One region of the Chromobacterium sp. FG22 genome, then DNA from elsewhere that is predicted to be linked to it. Evidence: riboswitches for the same ligand, from Rfam matches in the RefSeq annotation. Region 1 holds a riboswitch; the other holds the start of a gene.
The links. Region 1 has a riboswitch for thiamine pyrophosphate ahead of ACODSD_RS11610 (thiamine ABC transporter substrate-binding protein). Riboswitches for the same ligand answer to the same signal wherever they lie in the genome.
Positions count from the first base shown of each region.

Region 2: linked by a shared signal. The riboswitch ahead of thiC (phosphomethylpyrimidine synthase ThiC) and the one ahead of ACODSD_RS11610 (thiamine ABC transporter substrate-binding protein) in region 1 are both predicted to bind thiamine pyrophosphate.

Region 1 covers NZ_JBMDJX010000010.1:3,426-10,921, forward strand. Annotated here, with positions in the region: gene ACODSD_RS11605 (DUF1800 domain-containing protein) at 1-1,120, opposite strand, end outside; TPP riboswitch at 1,270-1,364, shown strand; gene ACODSD_RS11610 (thiamine ABC transporter substrate-binding protein) at 1,410-2,426, shown strand; gene ACODSD_RS11615 (GNAT family N-acetyltransferase) at 2,423-2,971, shown strand; gene ACODSD_RS11620 (ABC transporter permease) at 2,971-4,524, shown strand; gene ACODSD_RS11625 (ABC transporter ATP-binding protein) at 4,517-5,473, shown strand; gene motA (flagellar motor stator protein MotA) at 5,457-6,317, opposite strand; gene ACODSD_RS11635 (hypothetical protein) at 6,538-6,879, opposite strand; gene ACODSD_RS11640 (N-acetylmuramoyl-L-alanine amidase) at 7,143-7,496, shown strand, end outside.
Region 2 covers NZ_JBMDJX010000002.1:215,387-222,882, forward strand. Annotated here, with positions in the region: gene ACODSD_RS03095 (GNAT family N-acetyltransferase) at 1-172, opposite strand, end outside; gene ACODSD_RS03100 (hypothetical protein) at 332-661, shown strand; gene ACODSD_RS03105 (PTS sugar transporter subunit IIA) at 772-1,341, shown strand; gene ACODSD_RS03110 (SDR family oxidoreductase) at 1,342-2,106, opposite strand; gene ACODSD_RS03115 (hypothetical protein) at 2,094-2,246, opposite strand; gene ACODSD_RS03120 (5'-methylthioadenosine/S-adenosylhomocysteine nucleosidase) at 2,279-3,190, shown strand; gene ACODSD_RS03125 (DUF2789 domain-containing protein) at 3,187-3,420, opposite strand; gene thiC (phosphomethylpyrimidine synthase ThiC) at 3,536-5,416, opposite strand; TPP riboswitch at 5,535-5,685, opposite strand; gene ACODSD_RS03135 (protein-L-isoaspartate O-methyltransferase family protein) at 5,779-6,438, shown strand; gene ACODSD_RS03140 (rhodanese-like domain-containing protein) at 6,438-6,761, shown strand; gene ACODSD_RS03145 (uracil-DNA glycosylase) at 6,878-7,496, shown strand, end outside.

The sequences.
Region 1 (7,496 bases):
CCTGGCCCAACTGACGGTTGAGCCCGGCCAGCGCGCGCCAGTCCGGCGGGTTCAGGTCGAAGGTGACCAGGGTGCCTATGGTCAGCTCCAGCGGCGATTTCACCAACTGGCCCTGGCTGCTCCAGAACTGCGGGCTTAACAGCAGCGCGCGCAGCAAGGGCTTGATTTCGTAGCGGCTGTTGCGGAAGCCGGCGGCCAGCCGCTTGACGGCGGCCGGATCCGGCTTGGGCGAGACGAAGGCCTTCCACAGCTTGGCGGCGATGAACTCGGCGGTGGCCGGCTGTCGCAGCAGCAGGTCCAAGACATCGTCGCCGTTGAAGTCGCCCCGCTGGCCGAAGACGAGCTTGTCGCCGTCGTCGTGCAAGCGCGGACGGTTGACGAAGCGCTCGTCGCGATCCAGCCCCCAGCCGGTGAAGGCGCGCGCGGCTTCACGGATGTCCTGTTCGCTGTAATGGCCTTCGCCCAGGGTGAACAGCTCCATCACCTCGCGCGCGAAGTTCTCGTTCGGCTGGCCCTTGCGGTTATTGGCGGTGTCCAGATAGCGCATCATCGCCGGATCGCGGGCGACGGCGTGCAGCATGGCGCCGAAGTTGCCCAGCGCGTACTGGCGCAGCAAGACGTTTTGCCGATACATCAGTTGGGGCGAGCGCACCTTGTCCAGCGCGGAGACGAAGTGGTTGTGCCAGAACAGGGTCATTTTTTCGCTGAGCGGCGACGAGGTGTAGCGCATCTCGTTCAGCCACCAGCCGCGCAATTCCACCGCGTGCTCGGCGCGCAGCTTTTGCAGCGCCTTTTTCGCCTCTTCGTCTAAATTGGGCTGCCCCGGCCGCTCGAAGGCTTCGTCGACCCAGGACGGCGGCGGCGTGGCGGCGTTGGCCTGGCTATTGGCCAGCAGCCGATCCACCGCGGCTTCGCGGCTCAGCGGCGCGTACACGGCGATTTGCGCCGGGTTGGCGCCGAAGCCGGTGCGGGACAGCAAATGACGCGCGCCGGCGACGCCGATGCCGGCCTGGGCCAGCGCGGGCAGGCTGAGCGCGGCCAGCAGGAGCCCCAGCGCGGTTTTTGCGGTGAAGCGGATGGCCTCGGCCGCTCTAGTCGGCGGCTGGCCAAGGGTGGGCATGGGGTTCAAGCATGGTCTCCAAACGCGCCCGGAGCGGGCGTAAGCATGCATTCAGCTTAGAAGGCGCTTGTCATCGGCGTGTTAAGGCGCGGGCCCACTCTGTTAAGGATTGTTGGCTGCCAGCCGGCGGCCGCTGCGGTATACTGGCGCGCTGTCACCAGGGGTGCCCGCGGCGCGGGCTGAGAAAATACCCTGCAACCTGATCTGGGTCATGCCAGCGGAGGGAGCGTGATGCGCGGGCCAGGGCCCGCATTCCGCTTGCTCCGGACTATCGTGTACGGAGATATCCATGAAGCGCTTTTCCTCTTTGATAGCCGTTGCGCTGGCGGCGTCCAGCCTGGCCGCGTCGGCGGCCGAGCTGCGGGTGCTGTCGCACAGTTCTTTCACCGTGTCCAAGCCCTTGCTGGCCGAGTTCGAAAAGCAGAACGGCGCCAAGGTCTCCATCATCAAGGCCGGGGACGCCGGCGAGATGCTGAACAAGCTGATTCTGACCAAGGCCAATCCCATCGCCGACGTGGTGTTCGGCATCGACAACAGCCTGATCGGCAAGGCGCAGCAGGCCGGCGTGCTGGCTCCGGTGCCGGCGGCGCTGGCCCAGGGCGGCAAGGCCGCCTTGCCGGGCGCGGTGAGCATAGACTACGGCTACGTCACCCTCAATTACGACAAGGCCTGGTTCGCCCAGCGCCAGCTGGCGCTGCCCAAGACGCTGGAGGATTTGAGCAAGCCGGCCTACAAGAACCTGCTGGTGGTGCAAAATCCGGCCACGTCCAGCCCGGGCCTGGCTTTCATGTTGTCCACCATCGCCGCCATGGGCGAGGACAAGGCCTTCGCCTTCTGGGGCCGCTTGCGCGACAACGGGCTGAAGGTCAGCAAGGGTTGGAGCGAATCCTACTACACCGATTTCTCCAAGAACGGCGGCAGCCGTCCGCTGGTGGTCAGCTACGCGACCAGTCCGGCCGCCGAGGTGTTCTACAGCAAACAGAAACTGAACGACGCGCCCACCGGCAATCTGCCCTTGAAAGGCGGCGTGTTCCGCCAGGTGGAGGGCGCGGCCCTGGTCAAGGGCGGCAAGGAGGCGGCGCTGGGCGAGAAATTCATCGCCTTCCTGCGCTCCGAAGCGGTGCAGAAGGACGTGACCACCACCATGTGGATGTATCCGGTGATGGACAAGGTGAGCTTGGACCCGGTCTATCGTTTCGCGGAGCAGCCGGCCGCGCACGACACGCCGGACAGCAAGGCGATCGCCGAGCGCTCCCGCCAATGGGTGGCGCGCTGGACCCGAGTAGTGTTGAAGGGCGGGCAATGATTCCGGACATCGAAACGCCGCGGCTGTTGCTGCGCCATCTGGACCCGCAGACGCTGTGGCTGTGTCTGGCCGGTCAGCCGGAAACGGCGGCCGAGCTGCTGGGCGCGCCGCTGGCGGCGGAATGGTTGGACGAGCAGGACTTGATGAGCATGCGGCTGGACGACATCGAGCGCCAGCCCGACTACGCGCCCTGGTCGGTGCGCGCCTTGCTGCGCCGCGACGATCTGACGATGGTCGGCCACGTCAACTTCCACTCCTTGCCCGGCCATCCTTATCTGGGCGACTACGGCGACGTGGAATTGGGTTACACGATTTACCCGGCTTATCGCCGCCAGGGCTATGCCCGCGAAGCGGTGCTGGCGATGGGGGCCTGGGCGGCCCTGGCCGGCGCGCCGCGGCTGGTGCTGTCCATCGCGCCGGACAATCTGCCTTCGCAATGTTTGGCCGCGGATCTGGGCTTCGCCAAGGCGGGGCAAAGCGAGGATGAAGACGGGGTGGAGGATGTGTTGACCGCCCGCTGGCCGTTGAAGGGAACGCCGTTTTGATGTTGAGCCGTCGGAGCCGCCTGTTGCTGGCGGCGCCTCCTTTGCTGTTTTTGCTGGCGATGTCTATTTCGCCGTTGGCGCGGCTGTTGAAGGAGGGCGGCGAGCCGCTGTCCTTCGGTTTGCTGAGCGATTCCTATCTGCGCTGGCGCATGATGTGGTCGCTGCTGCAGGGTGCGGCGACCTGCGCGCTGGCCTTGCTGCTCGGCGTGCCGGCGGCGTGGGCGCTGGCTCGCTTCCGCTTCGCCGGGCGCGGCCTGGCGCTGCGCCTGCTGATGCTGCCCTTCGTGATGCCCACCCTGGTCGCCGGCGTCGGCGTGTTGGCGCTGTTCGGCCCTCAGGGTTTGAGCGGGCTGAACTTGCAGGATTCGCCCTGGCTGCTGCTGTACGGCAATCTGTTCTTCAATCTGCCGCTGGTGATCCGCGCGGCCGCCGATGGCTTCGCCCAGGTGCCGGCCAGCCGGCTGGCCGCGGCCCGCAGCCTGGGCGCCGGGCGTTGGCGCGCGTTCTGGCGCGTGGAATGGCCGGCGGCGCTGCCCTGGCTGTTGCCCAATCTATGCTTGGTCTTCCTCTACTGTTTCTCCGGCTTCGGCCTGGCGCTGTTGCTGGGCGGCCAGCGTTACGCCACGGTGGAAGTCGAGATTTACACGCTGGTGGCGTATGAGCTGAATCTGGCCGACGCCGGCGCGCTGGCCTTGCTGAGCCTGCTGGTGGCCGGCGGCGTCGCCGCGGTCTACGCCTGGCTGGAGGCGCGTTTGGGCGTGCCGGCGCGCTGTGAGCCGCTGCTCCCCGCGCCCGCGCGGACCTGGACGGACCGCGCCTGGCTGACGGCGGCCCTCGCCATTCTGTTGATCTTCGCCGGCTTGCCCTTGCTGGCGGTGCTGTGGAAAGCGCTGTCCGCGCTCGACGGCCTGGCCGGACTGTGGGACGAGGAATTGCGGCTGGCCTTGTTCAACTCGGCGCGTTTCACCTTGCTGACCGTATTGCTGTCCGGCCTGCTGGGCCTGTGCCACGCGCTGGCCGCCGGGCGCTGGCTGTGGTTGCGGGCCCTGGCCTTTCTGCCTTTCGTGGTGTCGCCGGTCTGCGTGGCGTTTGGCTTGCTGCTGCTCTATCCGAGCTGGAGCGCGGATTTGGCCATGCTGTTGGCAGCCTACGTCTTGCTGGCCTATCCCTTCGTCGCCAAAGCCGCCGGCGCGGCGCTGGACGGCATGCCGGAACATCTGGCGCAGGCGGCGCGCTCCCTGGGGGCCTCGCCCTGGCGGCTGTTCCGACGGGTGATCTGGCCCTTGTTGCAGCCGGCGCTGCGGCGCGGGCTGGCCTTCGCCGCCGCCACCGCGGTGGGGGAGTTCGCGGTGACCTTATTCCTGTCACGGCCGGAGTGGTTGACCCTGACCACCTTGATTTATCAGAAGCTGGGCCGGCCGGGCCAGGCCAACGCGGATGCGGCGATGCTGTTGTCCGGCCTGCTGATGGTGTTGGCGATGCTGGCTTTCGCCGTGATTGAAAGCGGCGCGGCCAGACCGGGGGAACCGGGAAAAGGAGACGGGCGTGCTTGAGCTCATAGGAATTGAAAAGCGCTTCGGCGCGCGGGTGGCGGTGGACGGCGTGTCGCTGGAGGTGGCCGCCGGGGAGACCCTGGCTCTGCTGGGACCGTCCGGCTGCGGCAAGAGCAGCTTGCTCAAAATCATCGCCGGCCTGCTGCCGCTGGACGGCGGCGCGGTTCGTTTCAACGGCGAGGACATCAGCCGGCTGCCGCCGGAGCGGCGCGGCTTCGCGCTGATGTTCCAGGATTTCGCCTTGTTTCCGCATCTGGACGTGCTTGGCAATGTGATGTTCGGTCTGATCGAACGGGGATCGTCCCGCGCCCAGGCCGCCGCCGCCGCCGCGGCGATGCTGGAGCGTTTGGGTCTGGGCGGTTATCAAGGGCGCAAGGTCTGGACCTTGTCCGGCGGCGAGCAACAGCGGGTGGCGCTGGCGCGTGCGATGGTGACCCGTCCGCGGCTCTTGCTGCTGGACGAGCCGTTCTCCAGCCTGGACGCGCATTTGCGCGGTCAGTTGCAAGGGGAGTTCGCGCAGTTGCTGGCGGAGTCCGGCATACCGGCCATTCTGGTCACGCACGACAGAGAGGAAGCGTTTGCGATGGCGAGCCGCGCCGCGGTGCTGCGCCAGGGGCGCATCGTGCAATGCGAGACGCCGCCGCAGCTGTTGGCCAGGCCGGCGAATGCGTGGCTGGCGCGCTTCATCGGCTATGAAAACGTGCTGGAGCACGCGGTGGTGCCGGGCCACGCGCTGCGGCTGGGGCCGCAGTACCCGCCGGCGCGCATCGAGTCGCTGACCTGGCTGGCGGACGGCGCCCGGGTGGAAGTGGCGGCGCAGGCGGGGCGGCTGAGCCTGAGCCTGTCCGCGCGGGAGGCGGCGAGCCTGGGCGCGGAACTGCGGCTTGGCGGCCAGTTTGGGTTGGGGGTGGACGCGTCCGCCCTGATTCCGTTCAGCGCAGGCTCTTGATGCGCTGTTCCATTTCCTCGAATTCCGGGCGTTCGCTGGAAAACAGCACTTTGCGGCCGAACTCGATGGCGCTGGGCGGCGGATAGCCCTGCATGCCGGCCAAGAGCACGGTCTTGATGCATTGCAATTCCTTGCTGTCCTCGTCCAGCTTCTGTTCCAGCAGCGCGCCCAGCGGCGACACCATGCCGTAGGACAGCAGGATGCCGAGGAAGGTGCCCACCAGCGCCGAGCCTATCATGCCGCCCAGCACCGCCGGCGGCGCGCCGACCGAGGCCATGGTGTTGACCACGCCCAGCACGGCGGCGACGATGCCGAAGGCCGGCAAGGCGTCGCCCAGGCGCTGGATGGCGGCGATAGGCGCCATGCCTTCCTGGTGGTGGGTTTCCAGTTCCACGTCCATCAGGCTCTCGATTTCGAAGGCGTTCAGATTGCCGCTGACCATGATGCGCAGATAGTCGCGGATGAAATTAAGCGCATGGTGGTCTTGAGCGATGGCCGGATACTTGCTGAAGACCGGGCTTTGTCCGGGGGCGTCGACATCGGCTTCCAGCGCCATCAGCCCTTCTTTGCGCGCCTTGGCCTGCAGTTCGTACAACAGGCACAGCAAGTCCAGCGCGCGGGCCTTGTTGTGGCGCGAGCCCTTGAGCGCGGCGGGCAGCGCGCGCGCCACCGCTTTCAGATTCTTGGTCTGGTTGGCGACGATGAAGGCGCCCAGCGCGCCGCCCAGAATCGCCATCATCTCGGTGGGCATCGCGGAGAGAATGGCGCCGATGGCGCCGCCGTGGATCAGAAAGGCGCCGAAGATCATGCCGATCACGACGAGGTAGCCGATGATTACATTCATATGTGGTAGTCCCAAGCAAAGTCAGACCGATGCCGGTCTGGCGCGTCGCCGCGGCGAACGCGGCGGGTCTGCGAGATAAAGAAGGCGGAAGGCCTGGGGCCGGCTCGAAGTCCGGCCGGTCGGTGTGGCGATGGCTGAGCGCGCAAGCGGCGCATGAGCATTTCGACGCGGCGTCAGCCGTGCAAGGCGCCGCGGCGCGCGGCCGGCTTTGAACCGGCTCTCAGACGCGAGGCGGCCGACGCGGCGGATTGGGCGGCGGCGGCGAGGGAAGGGCGGCGATGAAGTCGGGCCAGCCAGGCCTCGCCGCATGCGTCGCCATGGCCGGGCTCATGCCGGGCAGGGTCTGGCATTCTCCGCATCCGCCCAACTCGGCGGCGCAGTGGGCGTGGCCGCCGCTGGCCGCTTGCGCCGCGGCCGTGCCGTGGCCGAGGGCATAGGATGGACCGGCGCGGCCAAGGGCGCCGTCGGCGTGAACCGCGGCGTTGGCCAAGGGCAAGGCCTGCCAGAGCATGAACAGCAGCAGGGCCAGCCGGGTGATGGATTTGAATGCAGAAAGTCTCAATGCCCGTTTCCCATGAATCGCAGCGCAATCTAAATCAGGATCGGAGGGCTGGCAAGCCTAGATTCAGGCTTGAGCGCCAAGCGACGATATTTCCATGTTAATTAAATGGCATTTATCATGCCAATATCTTAATTGGAACTATTTATTAGTTTAAAAACTCTACCTTTGCTGCGTGCGCCGGGAAAAGGTCCGCGCGCATGCTTGACTCTAAGGTTGAATGGAAAATGATCAGTAGAAGACGAATTTTGGCTTGGAGCGGGGCCTTGCCCCTGCTGGCGCCGTTGGCGGCCAGCGTATTGAGTTCCGCTTGCGCCAGCGCTGCCGGGACGGCCAAAAGCTATCGGGTGGACGCCAGTCTGCAGTCCGAAAACCAGGATTCCAGAGTACGCAATCTGGTCTTCCATTACACTGCCGTGCCCAACGGCCTGGCGCTGGAAATGCTCACCCAGGGCCAGCACGGCGCCAGCGCGCACTACCTGGTGCCGGATGCCGCATTGCTGGGCATGTCCAACAAAGTGTACCAATTGGTGCCGGAGGAGCGCAGAGCCTGGCATGCCGGGCGCAGTTACTGGCAAGGGGACCGGCTGATCAACTCCAGCTCCATCGGCATCGAGATC
Region 2 (7,496 bases), on a different contig from region 1:
AGGCCAGCCAGCCGCGCATCGCGTGATCCGGCAGCAGATAGCGCCGCCAGGTTCCCATGACCGTGGCCTCGTCCATCGTCACTTGGTAAAAACGCTGATAACCGCGCCATAGCGGCAACCAGGCCTCGTAGTCTTCGGCCCGCAACGGGCGGATGGAAAGCGTATCGCTCATGCCGATCTCCAGTGGCGGCGCAAACGCGCCCAATCCGCGCATTGTGGCCCAAGCAAGACGGAGTCATAAGAACCACTTGGCCTTGCAGCCAGGAGCCACCCCGGAACTTCGGCCTTCGCCGGCGCTCAATACAGCATTTTCCCCAACGAGGACGTTTACATGCGCGCCACGCTTTTGATCGCCGCCGCTTCCGCCCTGGCTCTGGCCGCTTGCAGCGAGAAGCAAACCAACCAATTGCAAGAGTCCGCCTCCAGCGCCATCGGCACGGTGCACAACACGCTGCAGGACAGCAGCGCGCCGCTGGGCCAGCTCAAGGAACAGGCCAGCGCCGCCATCGGCGTCGCCAAACAGGCAGGCGCCGCGGCCGCCGCGCTGAGCCCGGAACTGAAAGAGCAGGTGAACAAGCTGAAAGAACAGGCTTCCGCCGTGAAGGGCGCGCTGCAGGCCCAGGAGAAAAAGGCCGAGCAGCCGCAATCCGAGCAAAAATAAGCCCGGCCGCGTTGGCGGCATTTTTATGCCGCCGCGCGTTTTCTTTAGCGGATCTTTAGCCCCTGCTGACTAGGATGAGGTCGCACCCCTAGCCAAAGGAGAAATCCGCCATGCTGACCCTGCCCGACCTCTGCGGCCCGCAAGACATCCTGCTCAATCAAACCCTGGCCGACAAGGCCGCGCTGCTGGAACACGCCGCCTCCCAGCTGGCCCAGCGCCACGCCCTGCACCGCCCGACGCTGGCCGCCGCGCTGCATGAGCGCGAACAGGCCGGCAGCACCGCGCTCGGCCACGGCCTCGCGTTGCCGCACGCCCGCATCGAGGGCCTGACGGAAGCCCGCGCGCTGCTGCTGCGGTTGCAAACCCCCATCGCCTTCGACGCCCCGGACCAACAAGCGGTGCATACCGCGCTGGTGCTGCTCCTGCCGCGGCAAAGCCGCGAGGCTCATCTGCATATTTTGGCCAGCTGCGCGCGCATGTTCGCGGAACGGCCGTTCCGTCAGGCGCTGGAACGCTGCCACAGCGCGCAGGCGCTCTATCACCTGCTATGCGACTGGGCCGATCCGGAAGAACTGAACGACCCGCACTTCCTGCTGGACAGCAACCGTTACTTCATGGACAGCGAAGCCAGCCTGCGGCCGGATTACACGGTGAAGCGCAAGATGGTGGCCCGCTTCTGATCACAGCTTGCCGATGGACACGCCGCCGTCGACGAACAAGGTGGTCCCGGTGACGAAGCTGGACGCGTCCGACGCCAGGAACAAGGCCGCCCGCGCGATCTCCTCCGGCGCGGCCATGCGCTTGAGCGCGTGCAGGCCGGCCACCGCCTCGCGCTGCTCCGGCGTCGCCGCCGCGGCGCGGCCCATCTCGGTGTCGGTGCCGCCCGGCAACAAGGCGTTGACGCGCAGGCCCCGGGCGCCGTATTCCGCCGCCAGCGTGCGCGCCAGCCCCACCAGCCCCGCCTTGCTGGCCGCGTAAGCGGCCATGCCGGGGAAACCGATGGCGTGGCCGACAAAGGACGAGGTGAAGATCATTGATCCGCCGCCGCCGCGCAACAAGGCCGGCAGTTGGTGCTTGGCGCACAGAAAGGCGCTGCTCAGATTGCTGTCCAGCGTCTCGCGCCAGCCGTCCAGCGACACCTGGTCCAGGCTGCCCAGCGCGCCCAGGCTGCCGGCGTTGTTGAAGGCGACGTCCAGGCCGCCGAATCTATCCAGCGCCAGCTCCACCGCCTCCCGCGCGCAATCCTCCGAGGTCAGATCGCCGGCCAGAGCCGCCGCCTGACCGCCGCCGGCCACGATTTCCGACACCAGCCGATCCAGCTTGGCCGCGCGCCGCGCCACCAACACCACGCGCGCGCCTTCGCTCGCGAACAGCCTGGCCGCCGCCATGCCGATGCCGGAACTGGCGCCGGTGACGATGGCGGTTTTATTGATCAATGCGCCCATTGAGTTTCCTCCTGAAAGTGAATGAGGCCCGCGCCGGTCTTCGGCGCGGCGACAGCTTCAGTTTCAGGCCGATCAACCCGTTTGGCATTCCGATTCTTGCTGACTTGATGCGCGGTTTCGACGCGAAAACCGTTTATCATGGCGCGATTCCATTTCCATCCGGATTTTCGTCATGAAAGCATTCAAGGTTCAGTTAGTTGGCGCGCTGCTGGCGCTGAGCGCCGCCGTCCACGCCGCCCCCGTTCTGGACGCGGCGCCGCGCACCGCCGTGGTTTCGGCTTTCGGTCCGGAGGAAACCCTGCTGCTGAACCAGGCCGTCGATAAACGCGAATACCGCGTCAACGGCGTGCGTTTCACCACCGCGCAACTGGAAGGCCGGCCGGTGCTGCTGTTCATGAGCGGAGTCAGCATGAGCAATGCGGCGATGAACGCCCAGCTGGCGCTGGACCGCTTCAATGTGAGCCGCATCGTGTTCAGCGGCATCGCCGGCGGCGTGGACGACCGCTTGCGCATCGGCGACGTGGCGGTGCCGCGGCGCTGGGGCAATTACGCCGAAGCCATCTACGCGCGAGAAACCGCGCCCGGCCGCTACGCGCCGCCGCCGTACGCGGACCCGGCCGCGCGCGCCCACTACGGCATGATCCACCCGCGAGACGTCAAGCTGGCCACCGCCGACGGCGGCAGCGAAACCCGCTTCTGGTTCGAGGTGGACCCGGAACTACTGCGGCTGGCCAAGAACTTGCCGGCGGACACCCTGCGCGGCTGCGACGCCGCCCAGCGCTGCCTGTCCGCGCCGCCGCGCATCGTCGCCGGCGGCAACGGCCTGTCCGGCCCCATCTTCATGGACAACGCCGGCTACCGCGATTACCTGGCCAAGACTTACCAGGCCCAGGTGGTGGATATGGAAACCGCGGCGGTGGCCCAGGTGGCGCACGCCAACCGCGTGCCCTTCATCGCCTTCCGCAGCCTGTCCGATCTGGCCGGCGGCAGCGAACACGCCAATGAAATGGACACCTTCATGCAAATCGCCGCCGACAATGCCGCCAATACGGTGCGGGGGCTGCTGCGCGCGTTGAAACCCTAGCCCAGCTGCAACAACACCGCCAGCTCATCCACCTCCTCGCTCCAGTCCGCGTCCTCGGCCAAGGCCTGGCGCAGAAAATCCGCCTGCGCCGGCGTCCAGAACGGCGCGTCGGCCAGCACCGCGTTCCGCGGCAAGGGATGGCTGGCGATGAAGGCGCGGATGGCGGCGGGCTCGTCCGCCAGGCCCAACTGGCGGAACAGCCCGGACAGGGAATGCTCGCTGGTGTCCATGACGCTTCTCCTATGAGGGGATGTCTGATGATAGACCCGAATCGCCGCCGCCGCCGCCGGCCCTTGCGCCATGAAAAACGGCGGCCGCGGCCGCCGTTTTCTCCTGACTCCGGGCTCACACCTTGTCGTAAAGCTTGGAGCCGCCCTTCAGAAACTCCACCGACTTGACCTCCATCCCCCGCGCCAGCGCGTCCTGATCGCTGATGCCCTGCTTGGCCGCGTATTCGCGCACGTCCTGGGTGATCTTCATGCTGCAGAAATGCGGACCGCACATGCTGCAGAAATGCGCGACCTTGGCGCTGTCCTTGGGCAAGGTCTCGTCGTGGAAGGCGCGCGCCTTGTCCGGATCCAGGCCCAGGTTGAACTGGTCTTCCCAGCGGAATTCGAAACGCGCCTTGGACAGCGCGTTGTCGCGGATCTGCGCGCCGGAGTGGCCCTTGGCCAGGTCGGCCGCGTGCGCGGCCAGCTTGTAGGTGATGATGCCTTCCTTGACGTCGTTCTTGTCCGGCAGGCCCAGGTGTTCCTTCTGGGTGACGTAGCACAGCATCGCGGTGCCGTACCAGCCTATCTGCGCCGCGCCTATCGCCGAGGTGATGTGGTCGTAGCCGGGCGCGATGTCGGTGGTCAGCGGCCCCAGGGTGTAGAACGGCGCCTCGTGACACCACTCCAGCTCCTTGTCCATATTCTCCTTGATCAGCTGCATGGGCACGTGGCCGGGGCCCTCTATCATCACCTGCACATCGTGTTTCCAGGCGATGGCGGTCAGCTCGCCCAGAGTCTTCAATTCCGACAGCTGCGCCTCGTCGTTGGCGTCCCAGACGCTGCCCGGCCGCAGGCCGTCGCCCAGGCTGAAGGCCACGTCGTAGGCCTTCATGATTTCGCAGATGTCCTCGAAATGGGTGTAGAGGAAGTTTTCGCGGTGATGGGCCAGACACCATTTGGCCATGATGGAGCCGCCGCGCGACACGATGCCGGTCATGCGGCCGGCGGTCATCGGCACATAGCGCAGCAATACGCCGGCGTGGATGGTGAAGTAATCGACGCCCTGCTCGGCCTGTTCGATCAGCGTATCGCGGAAGATTTCCCAGTTCAGGTCCTCGGCCTTGCCGCCCACTTTTTCCAGCGCCTGATAAATGGGCACGGTGCCGATGGGCACCGGCGAATTGCGGATGATCCATTCGCGGGTTTCATGGATGTTCTTGCCGGTGGACAAGTCCATGATGGTGTCCGCGCCCCAGCGTATGCCCCAAGTCATCTTGTCGACTTCTTCGCTGATCGAAGACGTTACCGCGCTATTGCCGATATTGCCGTTGATTTTGACCAGGAAATTGCGGCCAATAATCATGGGCTCGGATTCGGGGTGATTGATATTGGCCGGCAGGATGGCGCGGCCGGCGGCGATCTCGGCGCGCACGAATTCCGGCGTGATCTCCTCCGGCAGCGCCGCGCCGTAAGCCTGGCCGGGATGCTGGCGCGTCATCAGTTCCGCCAGCCGGCTGTTCTTGCCGCCGGCTTCGCGCAGCGCGTCCAGGTATTCGCGGCGACGCAGGTTCTCGCGGATGGCGACGAACTCCATTTCCGGCGTGACGACGCCGCGGCGCGCGTAATGCATCTGGCTGACATTGCGGCCCGGCAGCGCGCGCCGCGGCTGGCGCGTCAGGTTGAAACGCAGCTCGGCCAGCTTGGGGTCGGCCTCGCGGGCGCGGCCGTATTCGCTGGACAGGCCGGCCAGCTGCTCACAGTCGCCGCGCTCGGCGATCCAGCCGGCGCGCAGCGGCGGCAGGCCGCTCTGGATGTCGATGCGGGCGTCCGGGTCGGTATACGGGCCGCTGGTGTCGTAAACGGTGATGGGCGGATTGGCCTCGCCGCCGAACTGGGTGGGCGTGTCGCTTTGGCTGATCTCGCGCATGGGCACGCGGATGTCCGGCCGGCTGCCGACGACGTGGATCTTGCGGGAATTGGGCAAGGGCTGGATGGCGGCGGTGTCCACCACCATGGCTTGATTGGGTGTTGCGGGCGCGTTCATCGGGCGATTCTCCTGGTCGATGAATGGCGCAAGGAGCGGACCGCCGCTTGGGCGGGCTGCGGGCCGATCCGACAAGACAATGCCGGGCCGAAGGCAGCTGACGCTTCCCTACGCCGGTATTATCCGGGTCAGGTTCCAAGGGTGTTTCTCACCCGCGCAACAATCTTTAACGATTATCCTATCCTTTCAAGGATATGGATCATCTTGCCGACCGTCGCGCAGGACCCCTAGCGATGCTGTGAAGGTACGGCAAATGTGGGATAATCGCAAGTTATCGTCATGACACGCCGCCGCTTTTTTCACTCGGCGGCAAGCCCCTCCGGAGTGAGCTGATGGATTTTGAGAATGCCCGTTTCAACATGGTCGAGCAGCAGATTCGTCCGTGGGACGTACTTGACACGAACGTGCTGGACCTGCTGTTTCACGTGAAACGCGAGCAGTTCGTCGCCGCCGACAAACGCAGCCTGGCCTTTGTCGACACCGAACTGCCGCTGCCCAACGGCAGCTTCATGCTGCAGCCCAAAATGGAAGCGCGCCTGGTTCAGGACGCCGCCATCCAAGCCAAGGACAAGATCCTGGAAATCGGCACCGGCAGCGGCTACCTGACCGCGCTGCTGGCCAAGCAGGGCCAACATGTCTACAGCGTGGAAATCGACCCCGCCCAGCGCGAAGCCGCGGCCGCCAACCTGAAACAGGCCGGCATCGCCAACGTGACCCTGGTGGAAGGCGACGGCGTGCTGGGCCTGCCGCAACAAGCGCCCTTCGACGTGATCGTGGTCGGCGGCTCGCTGCCGGTGGTGCCGCAGGAACTGAAAGACCAGCTGGCCGTGGGCGGCCGTCTGATCATGGTGGCGGGCGATCTGCCGGTGATGACCTGCAAACTGATCAAGCGCGAAACCGAAGCCAGCTTCAGCGAAACCGGCCTGTTCGAAACCTGTATCGCCCGCCTGGCCAAGGCGGAAGCGGTAGAGCCGGAACGCTTCGCGTTTTGATGGTTCAGGAAATCCGCGCCCGCGATCTGGCGGCGGCGCTGGCCGACACCACCGCGGAGCCGCCGGTGCTGCTGGACGTGCGCGAAGCGTGGGAAGTGCAGCTGTGCATGATTCCCGGCTCGCGGCACATCCCGATGAATCTGATTCCGCTGCGCATGAGCGAGCTGCCGGACGCGCCCATCGTGGTGATCTGCCACCACGGCGTGCGCAGCGCGCACGTGGCGCGTTTCCTGCTGGACGCCGGCTTCGAACAGGTGCTGAGCCTGGCCGGCGGCGTGGAAGCCTGGGCCGCGGAAGTGGACCCGCAAATGGCGCGCTACTGACTTAGCCGCCGCGCGCCGTCGCCGCCAGCCGTTCCCGTGGGAACGGCTTTTTCATGGAACGAAACCGGTCTGCCGGATTCCAATCCCCCACACGATAGCAAGAGCCGTAATTTTCCATGCAAGCATTGTCTTACCTGTCTCCCGCCCTGGCCCGCGTTCATCCCGACTGGGAGAAAGTGCTGTCAACGCCGGTCATTCAACAGCAATTGGCCGGCATAGACCGGGAACTGCAAACTCAGCAAGCGCAGGGCAAAATCCTCTTTCCCCCCGCGCCGCTGACTTTCAACGCGCTGACCTTCACCGCGCCGGCCGATGTGCGCGTGGTGATCCTGGGGCAAGACCCCTACCACGGCGACGGCGAGGCGATGGGCTTGTCGTTTTCCGTGCCGCCCGGCGTGCGGGTGCCGCCCAGCCTGCGCAATCTGTACAAGGAGCTGGCTGCGGATCTGGGCTGCGGCGTGCCCAATAGCGGCGACCTGACCCACTGGGCGCAACAAGGCGTGCTGCTGCTCAACAGCGTGTTCACCGTGGAGCGGGACAAGGCCGGCAGCCACGCCAAGCTGGGCTGGCAAATGGTCAGCGACGCGCTGATCGACGCCGTCAACGCGCAAAGCGCCGGCTGCGTGTTTCTGCTGTGGGGCAATTGGGCCAAGACCAAGGCCGAACGCATCGACGCCAGCCGCCACCTGGTGCTGGACGCCGCCCATCCCTCGCCGCTGTCCGCCAGCCGCGGCT